2 linked regions of the Dyadobacter pollutisoli genome follow. The protein of the gene in region 1 binds, or shares a complex with, the protein of each later gene. Links are inferred from orthologs where the notes say so. Each region holds a gene or a part of one and is shown on either strand. Other genes may lie near its edges.

Evidence for each region.
Region 2: the proteins of ON006_RS18940 (region 1) and dnaN are in contact, whole or in part, in a cryo-EM structure (PDB 8GIZ), measured with the Escherichia coli proteins. The link is inferred for Dyadobacter pollutisoli from one-to-one orthologs.

Annotation. Positions count from the first base shown.
Region 1 is NZ_CP112998.1:4,623,869-4,636,125, forward strand. The notes cover bases 4,218-7,144. They hold ON006_RS18940 (DNA polymerase III subunit gamma/tau), read left to right. Parts: upstream 4,218-4,762; coding sequence 4,763-6,526; downstream 6,527-7,144. Other genes in these bases: ON006_RS18935 (glycoside hydrolase family 16 protein), read left to right, coding at 4,218-4,727; coaE (dephospho-CoA kinase), read right to left, coding at 6,523-7,131. Also shown: ON006_RS18910 (D-alanine--D-alanine ligase family protein), read right to left, coding at 1-698; ON006_RS18915 (NifU family protein), read right to left, coding at 863-1,120; ON006_RS18920 (Mrp/NBP35 family ATP-binding protein), read right to left, coding at 1,188-2,294; ON006_RS18925 (GSCFA domain-containing protein), read right to left, coding at 2,355-3,356; ON006_RS18930 (DUF6934 family protein), read left to right, coding at 3,478-3,879; more of ON006_RS18935, read left to right, coding at 3,876-4,217; ON006_RS18950 (YbbR-like domain-containing protein), read right to left, coding at 7,150-7,842; preprotein translocase subunit YajC, read right to left, coding at 7,950-8,252; ON006_RS18960 (DUF1573 domain-containing protein), read right to left, coding at 8,275-8,703; ON006_RS18965 (YtxH domain-containing protein), read right to left, coding at 8,712-9,014; transcription antitermination factor NusB, read right to left, coding at 9,120-10,286; ON006_RS18975 (ABC transporter ATP-binding protein), read left to right, coding at 10,533-12,257. UniProt on the Escherichia coli protein: Part of the beta sliding clamp loading complex, which hydrolyzes ATP to load the beta clamp onto primed DNA to form the DNA replication pre-initiation complex.
Region 2 is NZ_CP112998.1:5,987,058-5,993,342, reverse strand. The notes cover bases 3,516-6,285. They hold dnaN (DNA polymerase III subunit beta), read right to left. Parts: upstream 5,578-6,285; coding sequence 4,453-5,577; downstream 3,516-4,452. Other genes in these bases: gldG (gliding motility-associated ABC transporter substrate-binding protein GldG), read right to left, coding at 5,681-6,285; ON006_RS24605 (BlaI/MecI/CopY family transcriptional regulator), read right to left, coding at 3,887-4,261; ON006_RS24610 (M56 family metallopeptidase), read right to left, coding at 3,516-3,884. Also shown: ON006_RS24620 (pyridoxal phosphate-dependent aminotransferase), read left to right, coding at 1-773; ON006_RS24615 (ferredoxin--NADP reductase), read left to right, coding at 886-1,953; more of ON006_RS24610, read right to left, coding at 2,001-3,515. UniProt on the Escherichia coli protein: Confers DNA tethering and processivity to DNA polymerases and other proteins. Acts as a clamp, forming a ring around DNA (a reaction catalyzed by the clamp-loading complex) which diffuses in an ATP-independent manner freely and bidirectionally along dsDNA.

The sequences.
Region 1 (12,257 bases):
ATATTGGCATCGAGTTCGATCTGGAAAAAGCATTGGTTTACAGCGGCAATGAATTCTTCAAGAGAATCCTCCTTCACAATGGCTACCCCGATTGACGAACCCTGGTGCGGGGCTTTAATAACCAGTGGCAGGCCGAGATGTTTTTTAAGTACCTGAAAAAGAATAGGATATTCGCGGGGAACCCACTGACTAAAACGTAACGTCCAGCTTTTCTTCTGCTGACCATTCACCAGTGCGATCATTTCATTTTGCAATATTTTGTCAATACCAACTGCGGAACCCATTAGCCCTGGGCCACTGTATGGAATTCTGTACCATTCCAGCAATCCCTGTATAGCGCCATCTTCACAGTCAGGACCATGCATGGCGAGGAACGCAAATTCGAAATGTTGCTTAAATTCTGACGGAGCCAGCAACTTCCCTATTTCAGCTGGCAGCGGTTGATCTGCCAACTCGGGAAAAGATTCGATATATGTCTTGAAACCGTTGAGCTGAGCGCTTTTCAATGGATAAAACTCTCTGATCTCAGCGGAATACATTAACTCTTTTTCCAAAAGTATAAAACGACCGAAGCTGTCCACAAAGACCGGCACGGGCTCGAAAAGGGACTTATCCAGATACTCAAAAGCAGTCTTGCCACCCGCAAATGAAATTTCCCTTTCACGGGAGGGACCACCAAAAAAAATTCCGATACGCATATTTAGATATCCTGATTAATGCATTTAGATCATAGCTGCAATATAAGGTACTAATTGAGATGAATCAATTTCTGTCAGAGTTGCGGCGGAATTTTAAACACAAAAAGCAGCCTTCATAACCGAAGACTGCTTTTTATCTAAATAAATATAAGTTTCAGACCGTATCAGGCCAGCTCCGGAACATTCACGGAAACCACTTTACTAACATTCGGTACCGCTTTACGGATTGATTCTTCCAGGCCTGCCCGGAATGTCATTGCGCTCATCGGGCAGCTTTGGCATGATCCCTGCAATTCCAGTTTGACAACCATATCGTCCGTTAATTCAACTAATTTCACGTCACCGCCGTCTGCAAGCAAATAAGGACGTACCGATTCGAGTGCCTGCTCGATTAGCTCTATTGTTTTTTCTTTTGAATCCATTGTTAAAAAATCTATTTGCTAATATGCAAGATTATATTCTAAAAATCAAATCATTAATAGACTCTGCCTAAACCTGTATTTCTACCGGAAGGGTTTTTTCTCTGGTTGCGTTGCGGATCGCCACCTGCTGGGCAAGCGATTCGGCAGCATCCCGGAATGCATCGTTCACAATCGGGTTCGTGTCCATAACAGCCGGACGACCTTCATCTCCCGCCTCCCTGATCCCCTGCACCAGAGGTATCTGACCGATCAACGGCACATTAAACTTATCGGCTAGCAATTGCCCTCCACCTTTTCCAAAGATATGGTATTGATGATCCGGCAATTCCTCAGGCGTAAACCAGGCCATATTCTCAATGATGCCCAAAATAGGGACGTTGATCTGCGGCTGACGGAACATAGACAATCCTTTAATTGCATCGGCCAGGGCCACTTTTTGGGGTGTAGTCACAATTACAGCCCCTGTTACCGGCACGGTTTGCACCAAAGTAAGGTGAATGTCGCTGGTTCCCGGAGGCAGGTCTATCAAAAGGTAATCCAGATCGCCCCAATCGGTATCGCCAAAGAACTGTTTCAATGCCTGGCTTGCCATCGGCCCTCTCCATACCACCGCGCTGTCGGGCGGCGTGAGAAAGCCTATGGATATCATTTTGATCCCGTACTGATGGATCGGATTTATATAGTTTTTGCCATTTTTCGGTGTAATGGTCGGCTGCATGTTTTCAGCTCCGAACATGACCGGTATCGACGGCCCTGAAATATCTGCATCAATAATTCCCACTTTCGCGCCTGAGCGGTGCAATGCCATTGCCAGGTTTGCAGTTACCGTCGACTTCCCTACCCCTCCTTTTCCTGACGAAATCGCAATTACATTCTTAACTCCCGGGATCATAGGGCCGCTATCCCGCGTGGAAGTAACATTGGCAGTAAGCTTGATAATCACTTCCACATCGGGACTCAGATGCTCATGAATAGCTGCTTCACAATTCCTTCTGATCAATTCTTTCAGCGGGCAGGCCGGTGTGGTCAACACCACTGTAAAACGCACCTGATTAACCCCAATCTCAATATCCTGGATCATCCCCAGCGTCACCAGATCCTTTTTCAGGTCAGGCTCCTCCACGGTACTTAATGCCTGTAAAACTTTTTCTTTATTGATTGTAAATTCTCCCATTATACTGGTTACGTACTTTGTCTTAATACTGTTCAACAACAAATGTCCTCAATGAGTTTGTTAGGAAACCGGAAATTCTCTGATTCTCTTTTCAATTTCTTCCAATTCGGCGGACACGTCCATATTTCGCGAAAGTGCATTCAGCTTGCTCCATAATGATTTCAGTAGTTTCAGCTGGCTTTTCGTAAATCCGTGCAATGGCCGGTGATGGATCGTTTGCTTCACAGCGTCCCATTCTTTCATGAATGCCTGCATTTCGGTATCAATAAAAGCTGCTTCAAAACCATTGAAAATATATTGTTCCGCAATCTTATTCGGATGTATCATATCTTCCTCATAAAACCGGTAATCGCGCAGCTCGTCGATCATGATCTCATAGGAAGGGAAGTATTCGACCTGCTTGTACTTTTCGCTAAGCTTATGACATACCAGCCGCAATGTTGACTTACTTACCTGGTTCAATGGTAATGTATCTCGCGTATGGCGCACGGGACTCACCGTCATAACGATCCGAAGATCCCTTTTGAAAGTCTGCAATTTCTGGATCAATTGCTCCCAGGCAATGCTGATCTGGTCGGGATGAAGCAATTCCTTTACAAATTTCTCTCCCGGAAGTTTATGACAATTGCCGATGATCTGGTTGGTCTGGCGATGGCGGTAGGCGTAGGCAGTACCAAAAGTAATGACCAGCACATCGGCTTGTTTTAAAAACTGCTTAATGTTAGCTAGCTTGTCTGTCAGGCTTGCTTCCAGCTCATTTTTATCCTGACTCCATTGCGATGAGTGAAAGTCATGATGCAGCCATATCTGGTCCTGATTCTGCAAATACAATGCCGGATTAGGAGCTTTTTCTTCGAGGGCAGCATCTAATATTTTGCTGATGGCCAATGGATTAAAAACAGTACCCAGCGGATTATTAAGTACTTCAAATTTATAGCCGCCAAGTTGGGTACCCAATACCTCCGCAAAGCACGAACCGATGGTCATTATTTTGGAGTGGTGGCTGATCTTCCATTCCGACGGCGTGATACTGACTTCGGTACTTAGCTTAATCTCCTTCATTCATCTGCAAATATGTCTTCTGCAAAATTAGCAGTATTTGTTCTACCCAGCACTCTGCCAATTTCTTCTGTCCCGGAAAAACACTATGTTTGATTCAAATTACACACACTTATCCTCCAAAATGAACGAAAGTTCCTACCCATTCGCGCTGTCGCGTCAAGAATTGCGATATGAATTTGTCAGTGTTAGTGCGGACAAAGAAGTAAAGAAGGTTGTTGTATTAAGTCAGACAGACGAAAACGAGATTTATAATCTGGCGTTATTTGACCTGCTAGACAATGACGAGCTTGGCTCTCCATCGAAAAAAGATGCGAACGATCTAGCCAAAATTAATACAACAGTCTCCTGCATTGTGAGTGACTTTTTAGAAAAAAATCCACGTTGCAGTGTAGTTCGTCTGCACAACGAACCTCCTCGGCAGCTAGTCAGAGATGAAATTGTGCAAAAGGAATTGGACGAGATGAATGAATTGTTAAGAAAAACAGATTTATCAAACCTATTTAATCGTCATTCAAATAAATGAACAGGCAAGAATTGATACTATCAGCAGTCCTAGTTTTGTCTAATTTTTTTGTGTGCTGTTCTCAACCATCCAGCCCACCAACTCCGTCCAGCAAGAAAACCTACGAATTCGGCACTAACCCGTCCTGGCAAGACGAATTCGATACTCCCGGAAAGCCTGACCCTACCAAATGGGGCTACGACCTCGGTGATCATGGCTGGGGCAATCACGAACTGGAAGATTACACGGACAAAATCGCTAATGCCAAAGTAGAGGGCGGAAACCTCGTTATCACTGCCATTAAAGAAAAATCCGGAAAACTGGATCACAGTTCTGCCCGTTTGGTATCAAAAGGGAAAGGGGATTTTTTGTATGGAAAGTTTGAGATCAGGGCCAAACTGCCGAAAGGACGAGGCACCTGGCCAGCTATATGGATGCTAGCCAGCGAAAATGGATACGGTAATAAAGGCTGGCCTGATAATGGTGAAATCGACATTATGGAGCATGTTGGCTTCGATCACGGTAAAGTCCATGGCAATGTCCATACCAAAGCTTTTAACCATACCATTGGAACCAACAAGGGAAATAATGTTATGGTCGACCAGGTCTCAGAGGAATTTCACACCTACTCCTGCGAGTGGACACCCGATGCCATTTCCATTCTGGTGGATGGTAAATCCTATTTTACATTCAAGAAAGAAGCCGGTTATCAATGGCAGCAATGGCCGTTCGACAAACCTTTTCATTTTATTTTAAATATAGCTGTCGGAGGTGACTGGGGAGGGCAAAAAGGCGTGGATGACAGCATTTTCCCTCAAAAAATGGAGGTCGATTACGTCCGTGTTTACCCGCTTGTCGAGAAAAAGTAACTTTGAAATTCCAGTGCATGGAAGTATCTTGCACCATGGATCATTTCGTTGTTTCGGCCAGGAAGTATCGTCCCGTCACCTTTGATTCGGTGGTTGGCCAATCACACATCACTACCACATTAAAAAACGCAATTCGCACCAATCACCTCGCGCAAGCCTTTCTTTTTTGCGGTCCGAGGGGTGTAGGAAAAACTACATGTGCGCGGATTTTAGCCAAAACAATTAACTGCCAGAACCTCGGCGATGATGTAGAAGCTTGCGGCGAATGTGAATCCTGTGTCAGCTTTCAAAACAATGCGTCTTTCAATATCCACGAACTGGATGCTGCTTCCAATAACTCGGTGGAAGATATCCGTAACCTGATCGATCAGGTTCGCTATCCACCCCAGACTGGAAAATACAAAATCTACATCATTGATGAGGTTCATATGCTTTCTCAGGCCGCATTCAATGCATTCCTGAAAACATTGGAAGAACCGCCGGGCTATGCCATTTTCATTTTGGCAACTACGGAAAAACATAAGATCCTGCCTACTATCCTTTCGCGCTGCCAGATCTTTGACTTTAACAGGATACAGCCAAAAGATATCGCATATCATCTGGCTGATATCGCAAAAAAAGAAGGCATTGAAACTGAAAAAGAAGCACTGGAACTGATCGGGCAAAAAGCGGACGGAGGACTTCGTGACGCGCTTTCAATGTTCGATTTGAATGTTACTTTTTCAACTAATAATCACCTTACCTATGCAGCAGTACTCGAAAACCTGCATATCCTGGACTATGATTATTACTTCAAAATCACCGATGCATTGACTGCCGGCAGTATAGCGCGGTCTTTGGTTTTGTTTGACGAGATCTTGCGAAAAGGTTTTGACGGACATTTGTTTGTGGTAGGGCTGTTGGAACATTTCAGGAATTTGCTGGTGGGTAAAGACCCTGTTACTGTGACGCTTTTGCAGGTTTCGGAGTCTGCCGAGCGTAAATACCAGGAACAGTCTGCGATGGCCGATATGAGTTTCCTGCTCTCTGCGCTTAGTATCGCGAGCCAATGTGATATCAATTACAAATCAGCCAAAAACCAGCGACTGCATGTGGAGCTTTGCCTCATGAAGCTCGCCAATTTACCGCACGTTCTTCAACTTAATTCACTTGCAGCCGTTGATGAAACGGCAAAAAAAAAAGTTGAGCCACAGCAACAGCCATTAAATTCGCAGCCTTCTGTTCCGGCAATACCGCCAACGAACGGCGCTCCAACCAATGGAAGCTCTTACGCACCGCCGCCACAGCCAGTAGCAACTCCAGCTGTACCGTCACGACTGAAAAGCACGATTCCGCTCACTGCCACCACTCCCATTACCAGCCAACCGGTTAAGGAAACCGTTGCGGCTCAAACTGACTATGCTGCCGTAGCAGCCGGCAGTAATGTCAAAAAGGAGGCATTGACCTTTGAAACACTTCAAAGGCTTTGGTATGAATTTGCAGAAAAGAGACAGCAAGCCGGAAACTCGACCACCGAGGAAATTACACTAAGGAGAGAGTTCAAACTGGAAGGTACCACCATTGAAATAGCGCTTGACAACACGCACCAGCTGGAAGCAGTCCAGAACATGCGTTATGATCTGCTGGGTTTTCTGAAAAGCCGGATCGATGCTCCCAGGCTGGACATTAACCCCCGTGTAGCGCCCCAGGAGGTAAACCGGCTACCCTATACTCCTGCCGAAAAATTCAATTATATGGCTGAAAAGAACCCCTATCTGCTGGAATTGAAGCAGGCACTGGGCCTTGACGTAGATTTCTAACGGTTTTTCGCCGCTTCCAGAAATTGATGGTTAAGATGCAAAACCTGCGGGATCAAAGCAGCGGTTTCGTCATTGGTAATGATAAAATCTGCGATCTGCTTTCTCGACTCGTCCGACGCTTGCCTTTTGATAATCGATCTGATTTCCAACTCACTACGATTGTCTCTTTGCAGAATACGCTTGATCCTCAGATCTTCCGGCGCGTGAACCACCACGACGTAATCCAGTGAATTCCCCTGCCCGGCCGCGTTCATAATGGCCGCTTCTTTCAACACATATGGAGAGTCTGCATGTTCCGAAACCCAATGCTGGGTATCTCTCATGACCACTGGATGGATAATGGCATTCAGCTTTTTTAAGAGCTTTTCGTCTTTGAAAACCACGGAGGCAACAAACGAAGTATTATACATTCCTGACGAATCATACGATTCCGGCCCGAGTAAATCCGTTACCTTTTCTCTGATCTCAGGTTCATGATTGGTAAGCCATTTGGCACGGGAATCGGCGTGATAAACAGGAATTTCAAGGCAGGAAAATACCTGGCAGACTATGCTCTTGCCGGAACCAATACCGCCGGTAACTCCTATCTGAAGTGGAAGTGACATGGTTTCGGGGAAAGATGGTTATTGAGGAGCAGCATTTAAATACTGCGCAACTTCAAAACTGACATATACGTCCCGATGACTCACCTCCACCAATGGAGATACGGGCAATGGAATCGGTAGGCTTTCGTCGAAATTATTCTGGATTTTTGGAACAGGAATTGAAATGCGAATGGTATCGGGATAGGTGCGGATCAGTGAAACCGGCCCGTCCACCGAGATCAGCGACGGAGACACATTGATGATGCTTGATATCACGTACCCGTCCCGAATATTGATACCGGCGCTATCCACCCTGATAGGGATGATCTTCCTGATCTTGCGCTCGAAATTTAACTCAAACGTATCTGCAATGACATAGTTGACATGCAGGTTAGGGAAAAGTTCTGTAATTTGGTCCGTCAGGGCCGTTGAATTGATAAAGCTAGCTTCATTGGGATTCAACACCTTGTATACTACCGGATTAGCATTGAAATTCAGCCATGACTTTTGAAGTAAAGTCCAACCATCACCCGATACATTTACTGAAATTCTCTTGGGCAAAGGCTGCATGGGAACGAATGCGGAATTATCGTACTCAATTTCCAGCGGGTAATTAAGCTTGATTGAATAATTATCCTTATTCAACACATTCATCAACCAAAAAAAAGAGGCTGCCAGGATGCATACGAAAAAAGTTTTGATCCTGTTCTGGCCTGACGGTACGTTACTCACAGCAAATTAAAATGGGCATACATCCGAAAATGTATGCTGTTCATAAATTATTTATTCATTACTAAACAGCGATCTCAAAGCAACGAACAAATATTCATTACGAGAATTTATCCTGCAATAGTACGCGAGATGGCTGATTTGTCAACTGTTAACTTTACTCCTTTATCCAGTTCCAACGTAACTGTTGTCTCTTCTACTGTATAAATCCGGGCGTGGATTCCTCCAATCGTTACCACCTGATCGCCTTTTTTGAGGTTACCAAGCAATTCTTTCTGATCTTTTTGCTTTTTCTGCTGCGGGCGTATCATGAAAAAATAAAACACCCCGATTATCCCGACCCACATCACGACCTGATAAATCATACCTTGTGAGCCGCCTGCTGCTGCTTGTGCTAATAAAGAAAAATTCATTGTAAGAGATAGATTAGAAAGTTTATTTTGTTGGTGCGGAATTGACAACTCCTTTGAGCCTTAGCTCCGAATAAGCAGGTTCCGTATTGGCATACACCGTAATGGTTTTTACCTGGGGACCCGACTTGTGTTTGCTGTCAAAACGGACTTTGATACTTGATGTCTCTTTGGGACCAATTGGCTCCTTGGGCCATTCCGGCGTTGTACAGCCGCAGGAAGAAGTGATATTGTTCAGGATCAGCGGATATTCTCCATCATTGCGAAATTTGAAACTGTGCTCCACAATAGCTCCTTCCTGAATGGTTCCAAAATCGAACGATGAGCTATCGATCAAAGCAAAAACAGGCATTTTTGAATCTGCCTGTTCCGCTTCGCTTTTATCTTCTTTTTTGGAACAACCGGAAAAAACCAATGCGATTCCTAACAAAACACAAATGGATATTTTTTTCATATCGGTAATTAATTGGCCTGACCTTTGATTTGAGCCATCAAACGGTCCACATCTTCGAGCAGCTTTTCAGCTTTTTCGCGGGCGTCATTCACAACCCGCTCGCCTTCGGTTCTGGCGAGACTATCCGGCTGGTCTTTTTTATCAACCATATCCTGGATCACGCCTTCCAATTTCTCCCTGTATTTCGACAATCTGTAAGTCAGCTGGGTGCGAAGAACTTCCCCTTTGTCGGGTGCATAAAGAATCCCCAATGCAGCGCCGGTGACACAACCTGTCAGGAATGCGATTAAACTATTACTGGTTTTACTCATGAGTTTTTAAGTTTTAGCTGTTGCTGCGGCTATCAGCCTTTTTGATATTGGTAAGCCCTCAAAAATTATTCCATGCGGTAAAACCTGTATAACTTTCGAAAGCCGTTATTTATTATCTATCAATCCGCGGCCGCTCTTTCTGATCACCCCTTCTTTCGAAAGCTTCACAGAAAGCACGTCCAGGACGCCATTTACAAACTTACCACTTTTTGGGGTACTGTACCTTTTTGCTATTTCAATAAACTCGTTAATTGTTACTTTAACGGGAATGCCCGGGAAATGGATCAGTTCCGCCAACGCAGTTTTCAATATAATCAGATCCACGAGCGCAACCCTTTCCAGCTCCCAGTTTTTAAGCTGATCATCCAGATATAGATCGTATTTATCACTTTCAGCTACCACGATCCGGCATAGTTCTTCTACAAAGAACCGGTCTTCTTCCCAATCTTTGGTCAAAGGCGCCAACTGAAAAGTAGCGCTATTGTCTGCTGATTTCAACGTTTTGATGGCTAGACTACGGATCAGTTCACTATGATCACTCCAATATAGGTCACGCTGTTCAAAATAATCAAGCGGAACTTCGTGCTTTAAGATAACCTGTCTTAAAATATATTGAACGATAGCCTGATCTTCCTCAGGGGTATGTGAGGTTTCCTTGCAATAAGCTTCGTACTGCGCATCTTTCCTCAATGCTTCACGATAAGTTTTCCTGACAAGGTTCATTTCATTGGACCAGTTGATACCGTTCCTGATAATTTCCTCTTCCAGGTTTTTATCTTCGATCAGCACCCTCACAACTCTGTTGGTGTCCAAGCCAGAGTCTTTTGGAAAAGGCGATTCAGGATCGTCATATCTTCTTTCGCGGTCAATTTTGGCCTGATGCGCCAGTTCAATGATCATTGAAAGAACACGTACAAAATCAACATGGATCGATTCAGTCTCATTCAATACCCTCCTTACCATTTTCTCTCCATCCGTAGCTGTCTGGCGGCTGTATGCCTGAAATGCACTGCGTGCAACTTTCAAAACCTGCTCCGGAAGTTCCTCATCCTCATTGGGTTTTCCGTTTTTAATCAATTCGTCGAGCGTCATTCCAGCCAGACGTTTCATCCCTGCTAACTTCTGCCGGTTTTGAGGTTCCATGGAGTTCAGATCCGGCGCAAAAGCCTCATCAATGTGATCTAGTGCGAGCAAACGATTGGCATCTGCTGTCAACTGTCTTGCATAAAGCGCCTGGACCGCCTTGGTTCTTAATAATCTTCTATTCAGCATAAGCCGGAATACTAATTGGATAAAAGGTACAGTAAATCAAAGAACGTTTTTGCATGTATAGCAAGGTTATTCATTTAGCATACCCCGCATTTGTGTTTTAAAATTGACCGCAAAATTAGACTATTTTGTTTAGAATCGAAAAAATGAAACACCGCCTTTTAATTTTGCAACGTTTTAAATGAATAGGATGTTGGTTTAGGATAGTCCCGCATCTGTTTGAAATCTCCGGTCTAAAAGTTTTATCGAGTGAAAGCATTAAAGTACCTCAACCAGTACTTATGGAAATACAAATGGTATCTCATCCTGGGAACCATTTTTACCATTATTTCTAACCTTTTTGGAATAATCCCTGCCCAGCTGGTGCGTTACGCCCTTGATCTGGTGATCGAAACCCTCGATATTTACTATCTTTTCAATGGGGCTTCGCTTCAAAGCGGGATGTATGACATTTTTGCTTTCAGCATCCTGCTGTATGGTTTGCTCATTCTGCTGATGGCATTATTGAAGGGAATTTTTCTGTTCCTCGTCCGGCAGACCATCATTGTCATGTCCCGGCACATTGAATTTGAACTCAAAAACGACATATACCAACATTACCAGACGCTACCTGCGAGTTTTTTCAGACGCCACAACACCGGTGATTTAATGGCCCGGATATCCGAAGACGTCAGCAATGTGAGGATATACCTGGGGCCTGCGCTCATGTACGGCATTAACCTGATCGTGCTTTTCATTCTGGTAATTTCCTACATGGCATCTGTCAGCACCAAACTGACTTTTTATGTGCTACTCCCGTTGCCTGTGCTTTCGATCAGCGTTTATGTCGTCAATAGTATGATCATGAAACGTTCTCAGGAGATTCAAAAGCAACTTTCAGGACTTTCGACGTATGTACAGGAAGCTTTTTCAGGGATCAGGGTGATCAAATCTTTTGTTCAGGAAGATCATTCTTTTTCCAATTTCCAGAAAGAGGCAGAAACTTTTAAGACCAAATCCCTCGGCCTCACCAAAGTTGACGCATTCTTTTACCCTGTTATACTACTGCTCATTGGTTTGAGCAATATTCTGATCATTTATGTAGGTGGCCAGGAAATCATTAATGGCAGACTGACGCCGGGCAATATCACTGAGTTCATTCTATATGTCAATATTCTTACGTGGCCAGTGATGGCATTGGGCTGGACTACCAGCCAGATCCAGCGCGCTGCTTCGTCGCAAACAAGGATCAATGAATTTTTGAATGAAAAGACAACATTGGTTTCGGAGAAAAACCTTGTCAAACCGCTGGAAGGGGCTATCACATTTCAGAATGTCGGCTTTATCTACCCTGATTCAGGAATTCAGGCGCTGCAACATTTTGATCTGAAAGTAAATCCGGGAGAATCGGTTGCGATATTGGGAACGACCGGTTCCGGCAAAAGCACGCTGGCGCATCTGCTATGCCGTTTATATGATCCAACAGAAGGTCAGATTCTCATTGACAACATTCCGATGAAGGATTACGATGTGCATGCATACCGTCGCCAGATTGGTTATGTGCCTCAGGATGTCTTCCTTTTTTCAGATTCGATCCAAAACAATGTCCGTTTCGGAACCGTCGATATGCCTTTCGAAAGAATCGAACAAGCAGTAAAAGACGCAGATCTTTATAATAACATCATTGATTTCCCACAAGGCTACGAAACCATGCTGGGAGAAAGGGGGATTACATTGTCAGGAGGACAAAAGCAGCGCCTTTCCATTGCCAGAGCCATCGCACGTGACCCCAAAATACTGGTACTCGACGACTGCCTCTCGGCTGTGGACACCAATACGGAAAACATTATCCTCAATAATATGAAACGGATTATGGATCAGCGTACTTCGGTGATCATTTCGCACCGCGTTTCTTCTGCCAAGCTTGCCGACAAAATCGTGGTTCTGGATGAAGGAAGAATAGTTGAGCAAGGCACACATTCAGAATTGATGGCC
Region 2 (6,285 bases), 1.4 Mb from region 1 along the record:
TAGATGGTGCCTTTGACAATGACTTCAAAGTAACGGCAACACAGCTGGAAGCAGCGATTACGCCGCGCACTAAAATTGTAATGTATGCGTCTCCAAACAATCCGACCGGAGCCGTATATTCTGAGCAGGAACTGAGAGAAATCGCAGCGGTACTTGAAAAACATGATGACATTTATGTTTTGGCCGACGAGATTTATGAATATATCAATTTCACGGAAGAAGGACATTTCAGCATTGGGTCTATCCCAGCATTGAAAGACCGCGTGATCACTGTGAATGGTGTAGCGAAAGGTTACGCGATGACAGGGTGGAGAATCGGTTTTATTGCTGCAACAAAATGGATCGCCGATGGTGTTGAAAAATTGCAGGGCCAGGTAACTTCCGGAACCAACTCTATCGCTCAAAAAGCAGCAACCGCAGCTTTCAATGGAACAATGGAGCCGTCCATAGAAATGGCAAAAGCTTACCAACGTCGCCGCGACCTGGTTGTAGGTTTGTTGAGAGAGATTCCAGGATTCAAAGTGAATATGCCGCAGGGAGCGTTTTATGCATTTCCTGATGTAAGCTACTACTTCGGAAAATCGGATGGAACTACTACCATCAATGGTTCTGACGACTTTGCGAACTGGTTGCTAAACAATTCGTTCGTATCCACAGTTGCCGGCTCCGGATTCGGGGCACCGGATTGTATCCGTATCTCAACTGCTGCCGCTGACGAGGCGTTGGTAGAAGCGGTACAACGCATTAAGGACGCAGTAGCAACTTTAAAATAACAAAAAGTGAAATCATAAAAGCCTCATGGGTGTTACCTGTGAGGCTTTTGTATTCAATACGCCCATCATTCGCACTAAAAGCTGATAGCCAGCAGCTAAAAGCTACTAACTAATGAGTAAATACTATTTTTTGAAAGTAAAGGAAATAGAAAAAGAGACCGAGGAGGCTTCTACCATACATTTCTGGCATCCGCTTAATGAAGTAGTGGCTTACCGGCCGGGCCAGTTCCTGACGTTGCTGTTGCCGGTCGACGACAAGAAAATCCGCCGATCGTATTCGATGTCCAGCTCACCCTATACGGATGTTTCTCTGGCTATTACCATTAAACGTGTTCCCGGCGGCTACGCTTCGAACTTGCTTTTGGATACCATCAAGGAAGGGGATGTACTGGAAACCATGGAGCCAGCCGGTGCATTTTTTCCAAAGCAGGCTGACGATCAAACCAGACAAGTTGTTTTTATCGGGGCAGGCAGTGGCATTACTCCATTGTTCTCCATATTGAAATCGATATTAATGGTTGAAGCGGAAAGTGAAGTTTTTCTTCTCTACGGAAGCCGCAATGAGGATAGCATTATTTTTAAAAACAAAATAGCGGCACTTGAAGCGAAGTACGGCCAGCGATTGAAGGTTGTTCATACATTAAGTCAGCCGTCGGAGGAATGGGAGGGGCAAAGAGGACGATTGAATAAGTCCCATATTCTGAAAATAATGGAAGGTCTCCCCTCATTGAATAAAAAGGAGGCTGAGTATTTTACCTGTGGACCGGAAGATATGATGGAGGAAGCGCATCGGGCTTTGTCGATTCTCGGAGTTCCCGACAGTAAAATCCGCAAGGAGAGTTTCATGACTGCCACGGCGGCACAGCCGGGGGAGGTGACTATGGAAGAGGATGATGATACATTGAAAACCAGGGAAATAACGCTGTTTTACGAGGGAACGGAGTATAAGCTTCCTATCAAACCGCATGAAACCGTTCTGGAAGCGGCATTGAATATGGACATTGATCTGCCATATTCTTGCCAGGCAGGAATGTGTACCGCCTGTTTGGGTAGGTGCGTTTCCGGGAAAGTGCAAATGGATGAGGAGGATGCACTTTCGCAGGCAGAGCTGGATGAAGGTTTCATTTTAACCTGCGTGACGCATCCGATGAGTGACGATGTGATTATTGAAGTGGAATAACTATCAAAAAGGAAAATGGGCGGTGAAATTAATCATCGCCCATTTTTTTATAGTTTTTTAGGTGGTGGAGGTGGCGGTAGAGGAGTTGTCGGTACTTTGGCCGGCTTAGCTGGACGGACGCGAACGGCTTCCGGGGCAGGTGGTGCATGGGGAGTCCGAACTGCGCGAATAGATCTGGTTGCGTAAGGGGTACGGGCGACCCTCACTCTCGGGGATCTCTCAATGCTTTTTTCAAAGCTGAGTGTCTCCACGCCGATCTTTCCGTTTATTTCTTCGATCTTTTCCTGAATGTCGCGAATTTCCGAATCCATTTTCCGAATTGGCTCTTCTGCTTTGAAAGCCTCTTTGCGGGAAGAAGCAATTTGAGCATTTAATTGTGAAATGATTTCTTCCTGCACTTTGATCTGCTGCTCGAAGTCAGCCAACTGCTTGTCCAGTTCTGATTCGTTGGTTTTTGATTGGCTGGATTTAGATTGTTCAAGTAACGTCGACCGTTTTTCCATCAGGTCTTGTCTCAATTCCCTTGCACCTTCTTTTTTCCATTCGATCTTTTCCATTTCCCGCTGGTAGCGTTCAACTTCAAACCGCTGCTTTTCCATTTCAAGGTTAATTTCCTCCATACGCTGATTCAACGGTTCCATTTCAGTTTGCAGGGCTTGCATTCTCTTATGGATCTCATTCATTTTCTTATTCAATGAATCATTGTCAAAATCAATATGCATTTCAGAAATACCTTCAAAATCCATGTTGATATTATTTTCCACATCTATTTCTGCAAGGTGCCCAATCTCTGGCACTTCCGAAACTTCATTTTCAACATTGACTTCCGCAAGCACGGCTTTGCGCTTCTGGCTGATATGCTTAGTGGATTTTTTCTCTTTCTCTTTTGCTTTTTCGGTTTTCTGGGCAACAGCATATACCGACAAACCAATCACGAGCGTCATCGCAAACAGCATAATAGGCAGGCTACCAAACGTTCTGGAAGGTTTTGGTGTAAGTCCTAATACTCTTTGAACTCTTTGAAGCAACAATGGTCGCTTCGATGCAAATGCCATCGCCATGCGAGGAGCAGTTTGCCATTCAGCTACTTTTACCAATGCATGCGCCAGGGACATTTTGTCTCCACAAACCGCCAAGGCGATATCGTCGCAGCAATGTTCGCGCTCGGCACGGATGCGGTCAGAAAGCCACCATATAGCGGGATGAAAGAAGAACAGCACTTCCACAAATGATTGGAACATATTAATGAGGTAGTCATTTCTGCGAATGTGGGCGAGCTCGTGGGCCAGTATTGCCTCTACCTGTGCAGTTGAAAATCCAGAGAGCAACCCAATGGGGATCAACACAACCGGACTGAATGCACCAATGACCATAGGGGTTAGTATTTTGGCCGTCTCACGAAACTCAATGGATTTCGAGATATTCATTTTGGCAATGATTACGCCAAATCTTGCCCGCCATTCTTTGTCCATTACCACACGCGCATTGAAACGTAATCTTTCAGTAAATATCCAGCCAGCCGCAAACCTGAGTAACAGAAATGCCGCACCGATGAGCCAGCAAACAACTAACTCGTATAAGTGAGCGGAAAGCCACATTTGAATCTTAAATGTGACCGGGAGCGGATAATTGGTTGGATTAAAAACCACCGGAACTTTTGTCGCTGTGTAGGACGTAAGCTGTTTTCCATAATGGGCAACGGGCGATGATTTTATCTGATAATAGAAGAACGTGGCGACAGACGCAATCACCTGCAGCGAAAGCAATGTAACACCGACTGCGTACCGAAGATTAGCAGTGTAGCGACGCAGAAAATAAAATGTCGCAACTGACAAAATCATGAGCAAGGTACCTTGCCATAGAGAATGGATCAGTGTCCATCCGAATGCAGACACAACGGAATCGGAAAGTAGGTTGGAGATGATTTGCATGGCTAACGATTATTTTCCAGGTTATTTAATAACTCACGAATTTCGTCTAATTCTTCTTTTGAGGTCGAGTGGTTCCCTAGTGCCTGCATGACCATCTGAGCGGCCGAGCCCTGGAAAACGGTATCGACCAATTTCCCCAAAAGATTTTGTTGCGTTTCTTCCTTACCAAGAAGGGCTACATAAATGTGCGAGCGTCCTTGTTCGGTTCGGTAGAGCAGGCCTTTGTCGTGCATGATCTGCATGAGCTTCAAAGTGGTGGTGTAACCCACATCTTTGGTGACGGAAAGGGCATCGTGAACTGAACGAACGGTACTTGGACCAGCCTGCCACAAGTAGTTCAGGATTTCAAGTTCAGAGTCGGTGGGTTTGATATACATGGCAGATTTTATTAGTACGATAATCTTCGTATCAAATGTCTACGAAAAAAATCGTACTTGCAAGATTCTACTACGATTTTTTTCGTAATTAACGTTAAAATTTGTTAAAATGTTATGTGCTAGTGCGTTATAAACGAAAAAATCCAGCTGGATACCAGCTGGATTTTTTCCGTTTATAAATAATTTGAAGCCTAAACGTACGTGTTTAGCATCACTGGCATCACCAGCATCAGGATATCTTCGTTCTCTTCCTGATCAACAGGAATGATCAATCCGGCGCGGTTTGGTGCAGAAAGTTCGAAAGTGATGGTCTTGCTTGACAGGTTACCCAGTACCTCGATGAGGAATTTCGCATTGAACCCAATTTCCATATCATCACCATTGTATTCGCACATCAGGCGCTCATTGGCTTCGTTGGAATAATCAAGATCTTCCGCGGAAATCACGAGATCATTCAACGACATTTTCAACCTTACCTGGTGGGTAGTGCGGTTGGAGTAAATAGAGATACGTCTCAGCGAACTCAGAATTTCCATTCTGTTAATCGTCAGCGTATTTTGGTTATTGGTCGGAATCGCATTCTCGTAATCCGGGAAGCGTTCGTCGATCAGGCGGCAGATCATGCGGATATTTCCAAAACTGAAAAATGCATTGGAAGACGTGAACTCTGCCTTAACCGGAACATCGTCCGAAGGAAGACATGATTTCAGGAGATTCAACGCTTTACGCTGAATGATCATCGATGTATCCATGTCAGATTTAATGTCCGTACGACGGTAGCGAACCAGACGGTGTCCGTCAGTTGCTACAAATGTTGCATTCTCGGTTCCCATTTGAACGAAAACCCCCGTCATGGCTGGGCGAAGATCGTCGGTACTGGTAGCGAAAAGCGTATTGGCGATGGCCGATCCTAACGAAGAGGATGAAAAATCAACTGACTGGCCACGATTCACAGCCGGTGTTTTAGGAAAATCGATCGGGTTTTCACCGGAAAGCTTATAACGTCCATTGTCCGAAATAATCTCGGTACCGAAAGTTTCGCTGTTAACCTGTAAAGTAATAGGTTGCTCAGGAAGTCCCCGAAGTGTATCGAGTAACAATTTGGCAGGAATTGCAATGGCGCCTTTTTCTGACGATTCCACTTCAATTTCCGTGATCATTACCGTTTGCAGGTCGGACGCAGTAACAGTCAAAGAATTTCCTTCGAGTGCTAACAGGAAATTCTCAAGAATTGGCACAATTGGGTTCGTTGAAACGACACCGTTTATAGCAGACAGCTGTTTGAGTAGAACTGATGACGAAACGACAAACTTCATAATTCTTGATGTAAGTGTTTAGATGAAAAATATAAATGACGGATTCCCAAAATCATTTTGTAGGGAACAAAAGTATAAAAAATTACCGACGAAGCAGCCTTCTCTAAGCGAATTTTCGGGTCCTAAAATAGAATCTTAATGCTCCGAAAATTCCGATCAATGCGATTGGGAGCAATAAATTGAGTGATTGCCAGAACTTTCTTTTTTCCTGAATCTGGATTTTGTCCAATGAACGGATTACGATCTGTTTGCTTCTTGCGTTGATCAAACCGTTCGCATCCGTCATGTAATCAAGCGCATGCATCACAAAGTCTTTGTTTCCGAATGTTTGTTTTGTAACCCTGTCATAACCTAATGGAAGTGGGGCATTCCTTTTATAATCATAATCGTTGACGACAATGTCGCCGTCGGCGCAAATGATCACTTTTCCACCGCTTCCGTTTGGTTTAAATTTGGCGGAACGTGGGTCACTTGGTAAAATCCTGTTTTGAAATAAAGAGGTAAACGAACCCTCCAATAATATTCCACTTAATTTGACACCGCCATTGTATTCTGCCCGTTGTGGTTCTTTGCGGGCTTCATTGTAACCCACCAAAGCCGGTGTATTCAAAACCTGCGTGTAAGGCGACGTCATTAGCAATGGCGTTTTGTAAACGGCCTGAGCGCCGCCTACGGTATCGATAGTGCTCAGAAACCGGGTATAAACGG